DNA from 4 places in the Bradyrhizobium sp. CCBAU 51745 genome. Region 4 is predicted to be linked to each of the others. Evidence: predicted binding sites of a transcription regulator. Region 4 holds the regulator's gene; each other region holds the start of a gene.
The links. Region 4 encodes HrcA, which represses chaperone genes, less so after heat shock. Its sites were predicted from a motif close to GTTAGCACTCNCNNNNNGNGAGTGCTAAC; they were not measured.
Positions count from the first base shown of each region.

Region 1 (4,626 bases), on a different contig from region 4:
TTCGGAAGCGTCGCCCATTGTCGAATGATCTTCCGGCGGGCTTCGCGTTGCTTTTCCCTTACGTCAGGCATCGGGACGCTCCTTGAAGAGGATTATTCCGGTCGACCTAGTATTGTTTGGCTCACTAGAACTTCAACGTCCAATCAGGAACTCTTGGCCCCTCTGATCGTGCAGCGCTATACACGGGGGCGAGTCTCATATTGGCTTTGCAGGCCCCGCCGCCCTAGAATTGCGGCGATCGCAGGACGGGCGAAATGCAGTACGTTTGCGACGCGCCGAAGGGCAAGACCTGGTTCCGTATCGAGACGGAAGGTGAAGCGTTGCATGAGTCGCGCCTGATGGGCCACACAGTTGAGCAATATTTCCGCCGCGAACGGGAGAAGGCGGTCCAGTCCTGGCATCCCGAGCGGCCCAACGCGATCGAGCGCGACATCGGCCTCGAGGCCCATATACAGCGAGAGATGCCGCTTTTCCTCACGCTGCGCGACAGCGAGGGCAATGCACTGACTACAGCGATGCTGCCACCGGGCGGCAAGGATCGCGGCGGGTTCCGGATCATCATCGTTGCCGCATCCAATGCCGATCCTTATCCGCAGCAGGACGCGGCCATCGCTGCACTGGGAGCGCATTTCGGTCTCACACTCGATCGCAACCGCTGCTTCCCCTACGGCCGCTAAGGAGCCTGACAAGTATCGCCGCTTGATTGGAGCGATGCCGGCTCATGGCCCGTGTGCGAAGTCCAGACCGGTTCACAGGTGGTCTGGTTGTGGGGGCAGATCTCAAGCGGCTCGCCCAGCGCGCGACCGCCGCGATTGGACTCTTAGCGGAGGCGCGTCGTCCTTGTAAGGTTGGCAATCTGTTTCTATTGGGCGGCGAGTTCGGCCAGGAAGCTGCTATCGCTGTTTCCGGGAATGGAGGCTCCTTGGGATGATTCCGGGCGGCGTCCCCTCGAACTCGGCCGCCTGACATTCGTCGGCGGCGCAGGCTTCGACGCGCTCGCGCAATACGGCGCGCCTGTGTTGGACCCCGGCTGACCGCCAGGAAATCGGAAAGGGCTCGGCATCGCTGCCGAGCCTTGTTATTGTTGAGCTCTTATGTGGGACTTAGAAGTCCATACCCCCCATGCCGCCGCCGCCCGGAGGCATGCCGCCCGCACCAGTATTCTTCTTCGGCACTTCGGCCACCATAGCTTCGGTGGTGATCAGGAGCGCTGCGACGGACGCCGCGTTCTGGATCGCGACTCGAACCACCTTAGTCGGATCGATGATGCCCTTGGAGACCAAGTTGCCGTATTCGCCGGTCTGCGAGTCGAAGCCATAGGCGTACTGATCCTTCTCGAGGATCTTGCCGACGATCACCGAGCCGTCCTCGCCCGCGTTGATTGCGATCTGGCGGGCCGGGTAGGACAACGCCTTGCGCACGATCTCGACCCCGGTCTTTTGGTCGTCATTTTTGGTGCGAATGCCCTTGAGGTGATCGGAGGCACGCAGTAGCGCAACGCCGCCGCCCGGCAGGATGCCTTCTTCAACCGCCGCGCGGGTCGCATGCATCGCATCGTCCACGCGATCCTTGCGCTCCTTGACCTCGACCTCAGTCGCGCCGCCGACGCGGATCACCGCGACGCCGCCGGCGAGCTTGGCGAGACGCTCCTGGAGCTTCTCACGGTCGTAGTCCGAGGTGGTCTCCTCGATCTGCGCCTTGATTTGCGCCACGCGAGCTTCGATGTCGGCCTTCTTGCCGGCGCCGCTGACGATCGTGGTGTTCTCCTTGTCGATCATCACCTTCTTGGCGCGACCGAGCATGTTGAGCGTGACGTTCTCGAGCTTGATGCCGAGGTCTTCCGAGATGGCCTGGCCGCCGGTCAGGATTGCGATGTCCTGGAGCATCGCTTTGCGGCGATCGCCGAAGCCCGGAGCTTTGACAGCAGCGACCTTAAGGCCGCCGCGGAGACGGTTGACGACGAGCGTGGCGAGCGCTTCGCCTTCGACGTCTTCGGCGATAATCACAAGCGGCTTGCCGCTCTGCACCACGGCTTCCAACAAGGGAAGTAGTTCATTCAATTGAGATAGCTTTTTCTCATTGATCAGGACGTAGGCATCATCCATCTCAACGCGCATCTTGTCGGCATTGGTGACGAAGTAGGGCGAGATGTAGCCGCGATCGAACTGCATGCCCTCGACAACTTCGAGTTCGGTCTCGAGCGACTTGGCTTCCTCAACGGTGATGACACCCTCGTTGCCGACCTTCTTCATGGCGTCGGAGATGAACTTGCCGATCTCCGCGTCGCCATTGGCCGAAATCGTGCCGACCTGGGCGATCTCGTCGTTCGAGGTGACCTTCTTGGAGTTCTTCTGCAGGTCGGCAACCACAGCCTCGACCGCGAGGTCGATACCGCGCTTGAGGTCCATCGGGTTCATGCCGGCGGCAACCGACTTGGCGCCTTCACGGACGATCGCGGCCGCGAGCACGGTGGCGGTGGTGGTGCCGTCGCCGGCCGCGTCAGCGGACTTGGAGGCGACTTCGCGCACCATCTGCGCGCCCATGTTCTCGAACTTGTCCTCGAGCTCGATCTCCTTGGCGACGGTGACGCCGTCCTTGGTGATGCGGGGCGCGCCAAACGACTTGTCGAGGACGACGTTGCGGCCCTTTGGGCCGAGCGTCACTTTCACTGCATTGTGGAGGATGTCGACACCGCGTAGCATCCGGTCGCGGGCGTCGACGCCGAATTTCACTTCTTTGGCTGACATGGTGGGTTTCCCTGAGTTTTTGACTTGGTCTCAGCCTTGATGAGGCGACCGGCAGGCACTTGAGCGATGCGAGCGGTGGATTAGGCGGCCTTCTTCTTGGAAGACATCTCGGTGAGAACGCCCATGATGTCACTCTCCTTCATGATCAACAGTTCCTCGGCGTCGATCTTGACCTCGGTGCCCGACCACTTGCCGAACAGCACGCGGTCGCCAACCTTCAGGTCGATCGGAACCAGCTTGCCGGCTTCGTCGCGGCCACCGGGGCCAACGGCGATGACTTCGCCCTGGGAGGGTTTTTCCTTGGCTGTATCGGGAATGATGATGCCGCCAGCGGTCTTCTCTTCCGCGTCGATGCGCTTGACCACGACCCGATCGTGAAGCGGACGGAATTTCATGCTCTCCTCCTATCTTCTAGTCGTTTATATTTTTGAAAAAGCAGTCGAAGCGAGCGAGTGCTAACCGCTCCGAAAATAAGCCGGCCTGGCCGGCATACAAGACAAAGCGACGAAGGATTTCGAAAATCCATCGCCCTCACTGGAGGCTCGTTCAGAGCCACCTAAAGGAGCCATGGAATGAACTCTTGGCCGGCGTCTGGGTTAGCATGTTCAGGTACTATGATGCCGCGTCCAACGGCGGTCTAGATCCCGTCACGGTACGCGGAGAAGTCGGGAAATCCCATCCCTCTCGCCTAGCGAGAGAACCTGAGCCGCAGCAGTCGAGCAACTTTCTTTAGAGATTCTCTCCCTCCGTCGAGAGAACAGCAAAACTACGTGTGCGTCTTGACGCTTCAGTGAGACTGTTTCAGTGAGTAGCTCTGGGAAGGTGCCCGCCTGTCAACCTGTCAACCGTGTCAACCCAAGAATCACCTCAGCTGGCTGGTGAAATTTCGGGGCGCGCTTGTGCCATACCGGGGCCTGGGAGGACCCGCTTCGACCAGGAACATCATGCGGACCTCAGTGTCTACTGGCGACAACAGCCGCTATCGTTCGATTTTAGCCCTGGTCAGAAGGAGTGTACGAGGCGACAGCATCGGCAACCTGCTGGAAGAACAGGCTATAGGTGCCGTGAGCTGCGAAAAATGCTTGCCGAGAGGAAAAGTGTCCCAACGATGCTGGTGACCGAATTTACATCGAGCGGGGTGCCATTAAGCGCGCTGTAGCAAATGACGCCTACGAGCGAAAAGAGGGCCAGCACAAAGCGAATAACAGGCGTCGACGAGAGGTTGCCGAGGCGCTTAGCGAGACTGACCGCGGCGTTCAAAATGAACGGACCCAATAATGCAACAAGAGAGGTGATCATGTTGTTTAGATGAAGGATAATCACACTTAGTAATTATACGCCCTGTCGAGCCTGACGAATGATCCTCTCCACATTGAGGATACCGGGGCAGGTTTTCCCGCCCGTTGATTTGGCGGTGAGGGATTACATGGGTGGAATCGAGCGGGATAGACCACTTGGCTGCAAGGTACTGCGCCGGAGTACCTCAAGGCAATCGCGCCGAGCAGCTCGCGGTATGTCGGACGGCGACAGATTTGAGGTCTCGGCGTTTTCGGTGGCGGCTTTTGCCGTTGTCTTACAGACCGCAGCTTTTTTCGGTTCTTTGCCTGCCATCAAGGCTGCGTCGACGGTCCGTCTACCGATACCCGAGTCGCGCTTCTCGACGTCCCTGATCTGGCGGGCTTCGTGGATTTCTTTTCGGGAGAGGCCGACGTCGGCGGCTGTTGGAGCATTGTTCTCCTTTGAAACTTTGCTCACCCGGTCCCGGCCGGCCGTCTGCACTTCGCCACGCGCCTGCGCCGCATCATACTCGTCAGCAAGGCGCCGCTTCACCTGCGCCTCAATGTCCAGCGCGTCGGCTTGCGCACGCAAGGCGGCGCTA
Region 1 covers NZ_LBJP01000059.1:33,988-38,613, forward strand. The annotation lists gene XH98_RS14460 (hypothetical protein) at 1-71, opposite strand, end outside; gene XH98_RS14465 (hypothetical protein) at 255-677, shown strand; gene groL (chaperonin GroEL) at 1,104-2,747, opposite strand; gene XH98_RS14475 (co-chaperone GroES) at 2,828-3,142, opposite strand; gene XH98_RS14480 (hypothetical protein) at 4,170-4,616, opposite strand.
Region 1: XH98_RS14475 (co-chaperone GroES) is a predicted target of HrcA. The motif match lies at 3,179-3,207, and genes of this name have one in related genera.

Region 2 (4,626 bases), on a different contig from region 4:
ACCTCATCCACGATGCCATCGACCGTACCAAGCGCGAGATCGCGACCTTGCACGGCAAGAGCTTCGACGGCGGCGAGATGGCCAAGGTCAACGGCGAGCTCGGCGCGGTGGTCGGCGGCACCGAACAGGCGACCCAGCAGATCCTCGAAGCCGCGGAGTCGATCGACCAGGCGGCGAGCGCGATGTCCAAGGTGGACTCGATCGATCAGCAGAAGCGGCTCGCCGACGACATCCAGGAACGCGTCATCTCGATCTTCGAGGCCTGCAACTTCCAGGATCTGACCGGCCAGCGCATCAGCAAGGTCATGAGCACGATGAAGTTCATCGAGCAGCACATCAACGCGATGATGGAGATCTGGGGTGGCGTCGACGCCATCAAGTCCCACGTGCCGGTCCATGTCGACAACCGCAGCGAAGACGAAAAGCTGCTCAACGGCCCGAAACTCGCCGGCGACGTCGGCCACGCCTCGCAGGACGACATCGACGCGCTGTTCGACTAAGCGCGACGCGACAGAGAGAAAACAAATCGCCGGCCCGAGGGCCGGCGTTTTTTGTTGCCTTCATTTCTCTCGAACTGTCATTCCGGGGCACGCGAAGCGTGAACTATGGTGCGCATTTGCGCACCTGAGAATCTCGTCATTCCGGGTTCGGTCCTGCGGACCGCCCCGGAATGACGGAGAGGAATCACGCCCGCGGCGCGCAGCGGACGTAGACCATGTTGCCGTAGCGGGTGGCGGCGTCCTTGTCGACGAAGCGGGTGATCATGACGCGGCCGTCGAAGGAGACGATCTCGCGGTCCTGCTCGCCCGGCGTCGGGCCGGATGGGCCGATATAGTTCTTGCCGCTCGGCGAGCCCTTCAGCCGCAGTTCCTGCGGCGTGGCCTGGTCGGCCAGATGCATGATCACCCCGCCGGAGGAGCCGGCGCCGATGACGTAGGGGTTCTTGCACTGGGCCCGCGCGGCCGCCTCGGTACGGGCGCGGTCGGCCGGGTTCTGGAACGAGGCGAGGCCCCAGCGGCCGACGATCTCGTCGGCGCGGATCGAGGCCGGCATTTCCGGCGCGACGCCGGGCTCGGCCTCGGGCGCCGGCTGGGACGAGAAGGACGGCAGGCTCATGCCGCCGCCGCAGGCCCCCAGCAGCAGCGCCAGGCAAGAGGCCGCCGCCAGGTTGGTAAGCGTGCGCGCGTGAGCTGAACTGATCATGGCATTCCCCCGAACAAGACCATGGCCGCATCCCTCCCGCAGCCAAGCGCAAAACCGCAGCCAGGGCAATGACGTCCTAAGATACGCCTCTCCCCCGAACGAGCTTCCAGTGCCACCATCCTATATCCGCCTCACCAATCGCTTAACCACCTTTGCTTGACAGGATCACAGCCAAGCCATATCCCCTGCGCCCTATTAGCACTCGGAAAGACCGATTGCTAAGCGCGCCGCTCGCCCCTCGGCAAGAGGGAGAACGGCAGCGCCGCCCCCACTCACTTCCGCTGCTTATCGAAAAGCGAGCCTCCAAAGGGAAACGTCATGGCTAAGTCCAAATTTCGTCCGCTGCATGACCGTGTCGTGGTCAAACGTATCGACGCCGAGGAAAAGACCAAGGGCGGCATCATCATCCCCGACACCGCCAAGGAAAAGCCGTCCCAGGGCGAAGTCGTCGCCGTCGGCCCCGGCGGCCGTGACGAGGCGGGCAAGCTGATCCCGATCGACCTCAAGGTCGGCGACCGCGTGCTGTTCGGCAAGTGGTCGGGCACCGAGGTCAAGATCGACAACGAAGAGCTCCTGATCATGAAGGAGTCGGACATCATGGGCGTGATGGCCTAGAGCCATCCGTCTGAACGGCCGCTGAATATCTCATCGTCATGCCCGGGCAGAAGCGCGAAGCGCGTCTTCGCACTAGATGACCCGGGCAACCATCATTCTTCGCAGTGAGATGGATTGCCGGGCCTACGCCACGCCGAAGCGGCTTCGGCCGCGCAGGCGGGTCAAGCCCGGCAATGACGAACGGAGTGCGACAGACACATCACGGATTAAGAAGGATTGCAGACAATGGCTGCCAAGGACGTCAAGTTTTCCGGAGACGCGCGCGATCGCATGCTGCGCGGCGTCGACATTCTCGCCAACGCCGTCAAGGTGACGCTCGGCCCCAAGGGCCGCAACGTCGTCATCGAGAAGAGCTTCGGTGCGCCCCGCATCACCAAGGACGGCGTCACCGTCGCCAAGGAGATCGAGCTCGAGGACAAGTTCGAGAACATGGGCGCCCAGATGGTGCGAGAGGTTGCCTCCAAGACCAACGACCTCGCCGGCGACGGCACCACCACCGCGACCGTGCTGGCCCAGGCCATCGTGCGCGAAGGCGCCAAGGCGGTTGCCGCCGGCATGAATCCGATGGACCTCAAGCGCGGCATCGACACCGCGGTCCATGCCGTCGTCAAGGACATCGAGAAGCGCGCCAAGCCCGTCGCCGCCTCCTCCGAGGTCGCCCAGGTCGGCACCATCTCGGCCAACGGCGATTCGGCCATCGGCAAGATGATCGCGCAGGCGATGCAGAAGGTCGGCAACGAGGGCGTCATCACCGTCGAGGAAAACAAGTCGCTCGACACCGAAGTCGACATCGTCGAGGGCATGAAGTTCGATCGCGGCTATCTCAGCCCGTACTTCGTCACCAACCCCGAGAAGATGACCGCCGAGCTCGAGGACGCCTACATCCTCCTGCACGAGAAGAAGCTCTCCGGCCTGCAGGCCATGCTGCCGGTGCTCGAAGCCGTGGTGCAGTCGGGCAAGCCGCTCGTCATCATCGCCGAGGACGTCGAGGGCGAGGCGCTGGCGACCCTGGTCGTCAACCGCCTGCGTGGCGGCCTCAAGGTCGCCGCCGTCAAGGCGCCCGGCTTCGGTGACCGCCGCAAGGCCATGCTGGAAGACCTCGCCATCCTCACCGGCGGCCAGCTGATCTCCGAGGACCTCGGCATGAAGCTCGAGAACGTCACGGTGAAGATGCTCGGCCGCGCCGGCAAGGTCGTGATCGACAAGGAGAACACCACGATCGTCAAGGGCGCCGGCAAGAAGCCGGACATCGAGGCCCGCGTCGGCCAGATCAAGGCCCAGATCGAGGAGACCACCTCGGACTACGACCGTGAGAAGCTGCAGGAGCGCCTGGCCAAGCTCGCCGGCGGCGTCGCGGTGATCCGCGTCGGCGGCGCCACCGAGATCGAGGTCAAGGAGAAGAAGGACCGCGTCGAGGACGCGCTCAACGCCACCCGTGCCGCGGTCCAGGAAGGCATCGTCCCCGGCGGCGGCGTGACCTTGCTGCGCGCCAAGAAGGCGGTCGGCCGTCTCACCAACGCCAATGCCGACGTGCAGGCCGGCATCAATATCGTGCTGAAGGCGCTGGAAGCTCCGATCCGCCAGATCTCGGAGAATGCCGGCGTCGAGGGCTCGATCGTGGTCGGCAAGATCCTGGAGAACAAGTCCGAGACCTTCGGCTTCGACGCCCAGACCGAGGACTATGTCGACATGATCGAGAAAGGCATCATCGATCCCGCCAAGGTGGTGCGCACCGCGCTGCAGGACGCCTCCTCCGTGGCCGGCCTGCTGGTGACCACCGAAGCCATGGTCGCCGAGACGCCGAAGAAGGAAGCCGCGCCCGCCATGCCGGCCGGCGGCGGCATGGGCGGTTTCTAAAGCCTATCCTTCCCGCTGAAACTATTGCGAAGGCCGCCTCCGGGCGGCCTTCTTTTTTGCCCACAATGGCCTGCGCTTCAACCGGCGGACAAAACCCACTACGGTGGCGCGCCGATTCTGATTTGAGGATTTCGTCAATGCGCGCGCTTTTTCCGACGGCTCTCTTGGCGAGCCTGCTCGTCATGTCTCCGGGACTCGTATCAGCCCAGATGAAGCTGTCGCCGAAGGCCGCGGCGCCCGGCGGCACCGAGACGCGCTATTTCACCTCGATCGACGGGCTGATGGACGGCAACGCCGACGTCATCCTGAAGGAGACGCGGCAGGGCAAGACGGTCACCGCGGCCGTGCTCGACGTTTGCTATCCCGTGGCGAAAAATTCCGATCGCAAGGACCGCTTCGTCGTCAATCTCCAGGTCTCCGGCCAGACCTTGACCGGCACGACCACGAGCCTCGGCGCCAAGGCGCCCGTCACGGTCAAGCTCACGCGCAAGCCCACCGGCGACACCTTTGAGTTCCGCGGCCAGATCGGCGTCGGCCAGGCCGTGACCGAAGTGACCTCGCCGGACAATTCCGATCTCAGCGAGAAGGAGTTTCTGGACAACCAGACCACCGACGACGGCATTACGCCCCAACCGAAGGACTTTACCGAAGTCTCGCCGGAGGCAATCGCGGTCAAGGTCAAGCTCGATGCCGCGACCGACTTCCTGAAGAGCCTCAAGGGCCAGGACGTCGAGGTGACGCTGGCAAGCCTGACGGTCGGCTGCGACGCGCTGCGCGCCGGCGAGCAGACCATCAACATGTCGGTCGATCCGGAGCGTGCGGCCGCGCTGCTGGCAAAATTCAAGACGATGCCGGGCGTCACCGCCGCCGGCTGGACCGCGGGACTGGTGGAAATGGATCGCACCATCCGCATTGGCGCCGCCGACTGGCGCGACGGCGACAAGATCAACC
Region 2 covers NZ_LBJP01000087.1:163,407-168,032, forward strand. The annotation lists gene XH98_RS28675 (protein phosphatase CheZ) at 1-500, shown strand, start outside; gene XH98_RS28680 (hypothetical protein) at 685-1,203, opposite strand; gene XH98_RS28685 (co-chaperone GroES) at 1,522-1,818, shown strand; gene groL (chaperonin GroEL) at 2,044-3,675, shown strand; gene XH98_RS28695 (hypothetical protein) at 3,813-4,626, shown strand, end outside.
Region 2: XH98_RS28685 (co-chaperone GroES) is a predicted target of HrcA. The motif match lies at 1,398-1,426, and genes of this name have one in related genera.

Region 3 (4,626 bases), on a different contig from region 4:
TTCGCTCCACTCCATCCGGGCTACGAAGCAAGCTCTTTCCGTCGTCATTGCGAGCGGAGCGAAGCAATCCAGAAATGTATCCGCGGAAACAGCCTGGATTGCTTCCGCCTTCGCCAGAGGCTTCGGCGGACAAGTCGTCGCAAGCGCTCCTCGCAATGACGAGGAGAAAGCCTACGCCTTCAACTCCACCGTCCTGAACTCCGCCGGCAAGATCACTTCCAGCAGCTCCACATCGTCAGAATAATCCAAGATCATGTGCTTGATCTTCGGCGGCTGGGTCCAGGCGCTGCCTTGCTGCATCATCGTCTCGCCTTGCCCATCCATGTAGGTCTTCACCCAGCCCTTGAGCACATAGACCATCTGGAAGTCGACGTCGTGGAAGTGCAGTTTCGACACCTCGGCGGGATCGCAGGGGCCTTGCAGGCGGATGACGTGCGCCTGCGCGAGGCCGTGGGTCGCGTTGGCGATGCCGAGATCGCGGTACTTGGCGTAGGCGCGCAGGCCGTCGGCTTTGAAATCTTCCTCGCGGTGATGGCTGATGGCGATGCGCTGCTTGGGGCGGGCGGGTTTTTTCGCAGCGGCCGTGCGGGCTTTTGATTTCACCACCTTGCGCGCGGAGGATCGTGCGGCGGACTTGGCGGCGCTTCGTTTCTTCCCCACAGTCTGGGCTGCGCTGCGCGATTTTGTTGTCTTGGCCATGGGCGGCCTCCCGGTGTTGTTATGACGAGAGGCTAGCACGGAAACAGATTTCGTAGGGTGGGCAAAGCGAAGCGTGCCCACGTTCTGCATGTGATCACGGAGAGAGATGGTGGGCACGGCGCGCGAAGGGCGCGCCTTTGCCCACCCTACAAGAGCGGTGCTCTATCTCAATTCAACCGGAACACGCCGTCGATCGCGCGCAGCTCGGCCGGCTTGATCAGCTTGGAGTGCGCGACGGTCACCGAATGCAGCGGGCCGTCGAGCTTCTCGGTCCAGAACGCCAGGAAATCGGTCAGCGCCGGGAATTTCGGGAACATGTCGTAGTTCTGCCAGACGTAAGTCTGGAGCAATGACGGATGATCCGGCATCCGGTAGAGAATTTGGGCCGTTGTCAGCCCGTAGCCCAGCATCTGTTTCCTGAAGTCCTCGGAAACGCCCCCAACGCGCAGTCCCATGCCAAACCTCCTTTGCAGGAGCGCATACAGGGGGTGGCTTGATCCGTGCCCCGGGAGCCACCCGGAAACGATGCGCTCACATGAGAGAAATGTGACGCAAACTGACAATCCATCTCAAGCCCAAAAGTTTAACAAGCTGTTGAAATTCAATGCGTTAGCAGCAGAGCGGGCACCGTGCTAATACGGTCACCACGGTCATCACGGCGCCCTCGAAAAGGCGCTCCGAAATCGGTTAACGATGGGAAAGGTTTCTGGCACTTGGGCCTTCAGAGTGCCGAATTTTCTGCTAGAAGCCCTTGCCCCCGCAAAATTCCTGTCCTATTTCAGCTGCACCTGTGCTGGCACTCACTGGCACAGACTGCTAACATCTTGAAATCCTCAACTCGTGCAAATGCTTAGGAGGACTGCATGAAATTCCGTCCGCTTCACGACCGCGTCGTGGTCAAGCGCATCGACGCAGAAGAGAAGACCGCCGGCGGCATCATCATTCCCGACACTGCCAAGGAAAAGCCCTCCCAGGGTGAAGTCGTTGCCGTCGGCCCGGGTGGCCGCGACGAGGCTGGCAAGCTGGTTCCGATCGACCTGAAGGTCGGCGACCGCGTGCTGTTCGGCAAGTGGTCCGGCACCGAAGTCAAGATCGACGGCCAGGACCTGCTGATCATGAAGGAGAGCGACGTGATGGGCGTTCTCGAGGTCACCGAGTCCAAGAAGAAGGCGGCTTAAGAGCCCCTCTCCTCCCTCCAATCAACATTCCTAAGGAAAATTCCAGATGGCAGCCAAAGAAGTCAAATTCGCGGTTGAAGCGCGCGACAAGATGCTGCGCGGCGTCGACGTTCTCGCCAACGCGGTGAAGGTCACGCTCGGCCCGAAGGGCCGCAACGTCGTGCTCGACAAGTCGTTCGGCGCTCCCCGCATCACCAAGGACGGCGTCACCGTCGCCAAGGAGATCGAGCTCGAGGACAAGTTCGAGAACATGGGCGCGCAGATGGTGCGCGAAGTCGCCTCCAAGTCCGCTGACGCGGCCGGCGACGGCACCACCACCGCCACCGTGCTGGCCCAGGCGATCGTGAAGGAAGGCGCCAAGTCGGTTGCCGCCGGCATGAACCCGATGGACCTCAAGCGCGGTATCGACCTCGCGGTCGAGGCTGTGGTTGCGGACCTGCAGAAGAACTCCAAGAAGGTCACCTCGAACGACGAGATCGCCCAGGTCGGCACCATCTCGGCGAACGGCGACCAGGAGATCGGCAAGTTCCTCTCCGACGCCATGAAGAAGGTCGGCAACGAGGGTGTCATCACCGTCGAGGAAGCCAAGTCGCTCGAGACCGAGCTCGACGTCGTCGAGGGCATGCAGTTCGATCGCGGCTACATCTCGCCCTACTTCGTCACCAACGCCGACAAGATGCGCGTTGAGATGGACGACGCCTACATCCTCATCAACGAGAAGAAGCTCTCCTCGCTGAACGAACTGCTGCCGCTGCTCGAGGCCGTGGTGCAGACCGGCAAGCCGCTGGTCATCGTCGCCGAAGACGTCGAAGGTGAAGCGCTCGCGACCCTGGTCGTGAACCGTCTGCGCGGCGGCCTGAAGGTCGCGGCCGTCAAGGCTCCGGGCTTCGGCGATCGCCGCAAGGCCATGCTGCAGGACATCGCGATCCTGACCGGTGGCCAGGCGATCTCGGAAGATCTCGGCATCAAGCTCGAGAACGTCACGCTCAACATGCTCGGTCGCGCCAAGAAGGTGATGATCGACAAGGAGAACACCACGATCGTCAACGGCGCCGGCAAGAAGGCCGACATCGAGGCGCGCGTGGCCCAGATCAAGGCGCAGATCGAGGAGACCACCTCGGACTACGATCGTGAGAAGCTCCAGGAGCGTCTCGCCAAGCTCGCTGGCGGCGTCGCGGTGATCCGCGTCGGCGGCGCGACCGAGGTCGAGGTGAAGGAGCGCAAGGATCGCGTTGATGACGCGATGCATGCGACCCGCGCGGCTGTCGAGGAAGGCATCGTCCCGGGCGGCGGCGTCGCCCTGCTCCGTGCTTCCGAGCAGCTCAAGGGCCTGCGCACCAAGAACGACGACCAGAAGACCGGCGTCGAGATCGTGCGCAAGGCGCTGTCGGCTCCCGCTCGCCAGATCGCGATCAACGCCGGTGAAGACGGCTCGGTGATCGTCGGCAAGATCCTGGAGAACAAGGCCTACAATTACGGCTTCGATTCCCAGACCGGCGAATATGCCGACCTCGTCAAGAAGGGCATCATCGACCCGACCAAGGTGGTCCGTACCGCGATCCAGAACGCAGCCTCGGTGGCGGCGCTCCTGATCACCACGGAAGCCATGGTCGCCGAGCTGCCCAAGAAGGGCGGCGCCGGCCCCGCAATGCCCCCGGGCGGCGGCATGGGCGGCATGGACTTCTAAGGTCCAACCACCTCAAGACTTGCGAAACCCCGGCAGCGATGCCGGGGTTTTTGTTTTGGACGCGGCGGCCCGACGCTGCGTCTTGTGGCGGTCTGCAACCAAAACTACAATTCCGGCGAGTATCGTTCTGATCACCTCGGCTAGCCTTACGCGGAGCCCTGACGAGAATTGCAATGTCGCGCCGTATGATCTTTCCGCTGCTGGCAGCCCTTATCAGCGTCATCGCCGTGGGCCTGTTCGTGCCAATGCCCGCAGGTGCGTCAGACAGCAACGAGGTGATCGGGAAGATGGCCGGGACATGGCCGGATTGGCTGCAGCGAGCCGAGCAATGTCCCGCCGACGCCATGCCAGCAGACGCAGGCGCGCCTGCTTTTTCCATCGAGGAATGCACCGCCGCAGTGGAGCAGTGTCTCGATCGCTGCCGCACGGGCCATGCGGGCGACTGCTACTCGGCCGCACTCGTCGTCCAGCGGACGATCAAGACCGGACCACTCTCCGATGCGCTATTTCTGAGAGCCTGTAAGCTCGGCGTTGCTTCAGGCTGCACGAATGTTGCCGCGAGCATGGAAGACAGTGGCGACTATGCCTGCCCCATTCGAACCTATGAACTGGCATGCGGCCGGGACGATCCGTGGGCCTGCACGATGATGGGCTTTCACCTGACCAGAGGTATCGGCATCGAGAGGAACCACGACCGGGCGCGGCGCCTTATGGCGAAATCCTGTCGCTTCGGCGATACCGACGAAGCCTGTGCAAACGCAAAGGCCATTCTGAAAGAGATTGGCGACTGACGTGCGACCGCGGAATGACAGCCGGGTCTCACCGCACCATCTTGCCGATTCGCTCATACCGGATGCTTGATGCGCCCGGCTCGGCTGTTGTGCGCGAGAAGAAGATCATGCTCACGCGCCCAACGACATTGTCGATCGGGACGAAGCCGATGGCCGACATCACGCGGCTGTCAGTCGAATTATCTCTGTTATCGCCGAGCATGAACAGATGTCCTGGTGGCACAGTGTAGGTCGGGGTGTTATCGAAGTAACCATTGTCGACACAGTCGAG
Region 3 covers NZ_LBJP01000004.1:74,695-79,320, forward strand. The annotation lists gene XH98_RS05520 (cupin domain-containing protein) at 172-699, opposite strand; gene XH98_RS05525 (usg protein) at 867-1,154, opposite strand; gene XH98_RS05530 (co-chaperone GroES) at 1,563-1,877, shown strand; gene groL (chaperonin GroEL) at 1,924-3,564, shown strand; gene XH98_RS05540 (hypothetical protein) at 3,738-4,355, shown strand; gene lepB (signal peptidase I) at 4,384-4,626, opposite strand, start outside.
Region 3: XH98_RS05530 (co-chaperone GroES) is a predicted target of HrcA. The motif match lies at 1,492-1,520, and genes of this name have one in related genera.

Region 4 (4,626 bases):
TCCTCGAAGCCGACGGCAAGACAACGACCGGCCTTGCCGCCTATCTGAAGTCGCGCAAGATCAAGCGCGTCTTCGTCGCGGGTCTCGCCACGGATTTCTGTGTCGCCTGGACCGCGCTCGATGCGCGCAAGGCGGGTTTTGAGGTCTATGTCGTGGAGGACGCCTGCCGCGGCATCGACACGCAGGGCTCGCTGGCCAAGGCCTGGGCCGACATGGCCAAGGCCGGCGTGAAGCGGATTCAGTCGAGCGATATTGCGTTGAGCGCGTAAGACTGGACGATCGTCATTCCGGGGCGGCTCGCAGAGCCGAACCCGGAATCTCGAGATTCTCAGGTGCGCAATTGCGCACCGTAGTTCGATGCCGCGCATCGCCCCGGAATGACTTCATCGCTCAGTTCGCCTCGTTGCTGTTCGCAGCAGGCGCGGCCTTTGCGCCGCCCTTGGCGACGCCGACCAGCGCCGGCCGCAGCACGCGCTCGCCGATGGTGTAGCCGGCCTGCATGACCTGCACGACGGTGCCCGTGGGCACCGACGCATCGGGCACTTCGTACATCGCCTGATGGAAGTTGGGGTCGAACTTCTGACCCTGGGGATCGAGCTTCTTCACACCATGCTTTTCCAGTGCGTTGAGCAGCGAACGCTCGGTGAGCTCGACGCCCTCGATCAGCGCGGTCAGACCGGGATCGGCGGCGGCACGCGCCTCGGCCGGAACGGCGTCGAGCGCGCGCTGGAGATTGTCGGCGATCTCGAGCACATCGCGGGCAAAGCCGGTGATGCCGTAGAGTCGGGCATCGGCGACCTCCTTGGTGGTGCGCTTGCGCAGGTTTTCCATCTCGGCCAGCGTCCGCAGCATGCGGTCACGGGCCTCGGCGGCTTCCTTCTGCAACGTCTCCACCGAACCCGGCTCGGGATCGTCGGGCATGATGTAGGGCTTTGACACCACGGGCTCGCCGGTCGCGGCAGTCGTGTCTTCGGGTTGCCGGGTTGGATCGGTCATCGGCTGCTTCTCGAACTCGCTCAAGGGGAGGTTTTCTGGCCCGGATATCGTGCTTCGGGCGCTGAAAATCAAGCGCCCGTGATCGGCTCAAATGCCGGTCAGCCTCCCACCAGGCGACTGACGATACGGGCGGCGTAATCCACGGTCGGGATCACGCGGGCATAATTCAGCCGCGTCGGCCCGATCACGCCCAAAACGCCGACGATGCGGCCGGCGGCATCCCGGTAGGGCGAGATGATGGTGGAAGAGCCCGATAGCGAAAACAGCTTGTTCTCGCTGCCGATGAAGATCCTGACACCTTCAGCGGTTTCGGCGCGCCCGAGCAGGTCGATCACGCCGCGCTTGGTCTCGAGATCGTCGAACAGCAGCCTGACACGCTCGAGATCCTCCAGCGCATGCAGATCTTCCAATAGATTGGCATGGCCGCGGACGATGAGCTGACGGTCCTCGTTCTCGCCGCCCGACCAGCTCGCGATCCCGGCCGAGATCACCTTCTGGGTCAGCTGATCGAGCTCGGCGCGAGCTTCCGCGAGCGCGGTTTCCAGCTCGAGCCGCGCCTCGGCGAGCGTGCGGCCGCGGATCCGCGCGTTGAGGAAATTGCCGGCTTCAGTGATGGCCGAGGAGGGAACCCCCGGCGGCAGCGTCAGCACGCGGTTTTCGACCTGGCCGTCCTCGCCGACCAGGATCACCAGCGCCTGCTCGGGTTCCAATCGGACGAATTCGATGTGCTTCAGCCGCGTATTGGACTTCGGCGTCAGAACGACGGCTGCGGTGCGGGTGAGGCCGGACAGCCGCGTCAGCGCCTGGTCCAGCGCCGCCTCGACCGATTGGGCCTGGCCGACCGAGGTCAGCTGGCTCTGGATCGACTGCCGCTCGGCCTCGTTGAGGTCGCCGACCTGCATCAAGGCGTCGACAAAGAAGCGCAGGCCGAGTTCCGTCGGCAAGCGGCCGGCCGAGGTGTGCGGCGCATAGATCAGCCCGAGCTGTTCCAGATCGGCCATGACGTTGCGGACCGAGGCCGGCGACAGCGGCATCGCGATCAAGCGGGAAATGTTGCGCGAGCCGACCGGTTCGCCAGTCGCGAGATAGCTTTCGACAATTTGACGAAAGATGTCGCGGGAGCGCTCGTTGAGCTGGGCGAGGCCTGCGCGCGGCGCGATCAGATGGATCGGATCGTGATGGGCCACAGACGGTAACTCCTCTCAGATGCACATAATTTGTCCATCCAGGACGGTTCTGACAAGCGTCGCGTTTGCGGGGTGGATATCGGGGGGTGAAAAAGCCTTGCTGCCCACCCTGACCCCACCTACAAGCACCGCGAACAGCCCTACCCCACAAGTTCTAGACCATGAGTTCTGGAGGATTTCCCATGCGGCCAAGCCGCCGTGCGCCCGACGAATTGCGCCCCGTGACGCTGGAGCGCGGCGTGGTCAAATATGCGGAAGGCTCCTGCCTGGTGAAATTCGGCGACACCCATGTGCTCGTCACCGCCACCCTGGAAGACCGCCTGCCGCCATGGCTGAAGGGCCAGGGGCGCGGCTGGGTCACCGCCGAATACGGCATGCTGCCGCGCGCCACCTCCGAACGCACCCGCCGCGAAGCCTCCGCAGGCAAGCAGAGCGGCCGCACCGTCGAGATCCAGCGCCTGATCGGCCGCTCGCTTCGCACCATCGTCGATCTCGAAGCGCTCGGTGAGCGCCAGATCACGGTCGATTGCGACGTGCTGCAGGCCGACGGCGGCACCCGCACCGCCTCGATCACCGGCGCCTGGGTCGCACTCGCCGATTGCATCAACTGGATGAAGGCGCGCAACATGGTCAAGGCCAACGTGATGCGCGACAACGTCGCCGCGATCTCCTGCGGCATCTACAACGGCACGCCGGTGCTCGATCTCGACTATGCCGAGGATTCGGAGGCCGAGACCGACGCCAATTTCGTCATGACCGGCGATGGCCGCATCATCGAGGTGCAGGGCACCGCGGAACGCGAGCCGTTCACGCAGGACGAGTTCCTGAAGCTGATCGCTCTCGCTCAAAAGGGCATCGCGCGGCTGGTGGACTTGCAGAAACTGGCTGTCGCGTAGTCAATAGGCCCATGCACCGCCGAATCACCGGAAAGCTCGTCATCGCCACCCACAATCCCGGCAAGCTCGCCGAGATGAAGGAGCTGCTCGCGCCTCACGGCATCGAGGTGGTGTCGGCCGGTGAGCTCGGCCTTTCCGAGCCTGACGAGACCGGCAACGACTTCCGCAGCAATGCCGCGATCAAGGCGATCGCGGCGGCGCAGGCGACCGGGCTGCCTGCTTTCGCCGACGATTCCGGCATCGTGGTCGACGCGCTCGATGGCGCACCGGGCATCTACAGCGCGCGCTGGGCCGGTCCAAACAAAGACTTCGGCGCCGCGATGGCGCAGATCGAGCGCCTGTTGCAGGAGCGCGGTGCCATCAAGCCCGACAAGCGCAAGGCCCATTTCGTCTCCGCGCTCTGCGTCGCCTGGCCCGATCATCATCTCGAAGAGGTCGAGGCGCGCGTCGACGGCACGCTGGTATGGCCGCCACGCGGCACTTCCGGCTTCGGTTACGATCCGATGTTCCTGCCCGACGGTCATACGCGCACTTTTGGCGAGATGGAGAGCATCGAGAAGCACGGCCTGCCGCCGCTCGGCCTCGGCCTGTCGCACCGCGCCCGCGCCTTCGTGAAACTGGCGGAGATCTGCCTTGAGCCGCGCTGACAAGGATGCGTTCGGCGTCTACGTGCACTGGCCGTTCTGCCTGTCGAAGTGCCCCTATTGCGACTTCAACAGCCATGTCCGCCACGCAGCGATCGACGAGGCGCGCTTTGCTTCGGCCTTTGCGCGCGAGATCGCGACGACCGCCGCGCGCGCACCCGGCCGCGAGGTCACCTCGATCTTCCTCGGCGGCGGCACGCCGTCGCTGATGCAGCCGGCCACCGTCGGCGCCGTGCTGGAGGCCATCGCCAAGCACTGGAGCGTCGCCAACGATGTCGAAGTCACGCTGGAAGCAAACCCGACCAGTGTGGAAGCCACGCGCTTTGCCGGCTATCGCTCGGCCGGCGTCAATCGCGTCTCGCTCGGCGTGCAGGCGCTTGACGACGCCTCGCTGAAAGCGCTCGGCCGCATGCATAGCGCGCGCGAAGCGCTCGATGCCGTCGCCATCGCGCGCCGCTCGTTCGATCGCTACTCGTTCGACCTGATCTACGCCCGCCCCGACCAGACGCCGGCGATGTGGGCGGAGGAGCTGCGTCTCGCCATCGGTGAAGCGGCCGAGCATCTGTCGCTCTATCAGCTCACCATCGAAGAGGGCACGCCGTTCTTCGGCCTGCACCAGGCCGGCAAGTTGAAGACGCCGGACGAGGCGGTTGCGCGCGCGCTCTACGACGTGACGCAGGAGACCTGCGACAGGCTGGGGCTGCCCGCCTACGAGATCTCCAACCACGCACGGCGCGGCGCCGAGTGCCGGCACAATCTGGTGTATTGGCGCGGCGAGGAATATGCCGGCATCGGCCCCGGCGCCCATGGCCGCCTCGACATCGACGGTATCAGGCACGCCACCGCCACCGAGAAGCGCCCGGAAGCCTGGCTGATGCGGGTCGAGACCAATGGCGACGGCGT
Region 4 covers NZ_LBJP01000084.1:125,233-129,858, forward strand. The annotation lists gene pncA (bifunctional nicotinamidase/pyrazinamidase) at 1-269, shown strand, start outside; gene grpE (nucleotide exchange factor GrpE) at 391-996, opposite strand; gene hrcA (heat-inducible transcriptional repressor HrcA) at 1,095-2,183, opposite strand; gene rph (ribonuclease PH) at 2,366-3,079, shown strand; gene rdgB (RdgB/HAM1 family non-canonical purine NTP pyrophosphatase) at 3,091-3,726, shown strand; gene hemW (radical SAM family heme chaperone HemW) at 3,713-4,626, shown strand, end outside.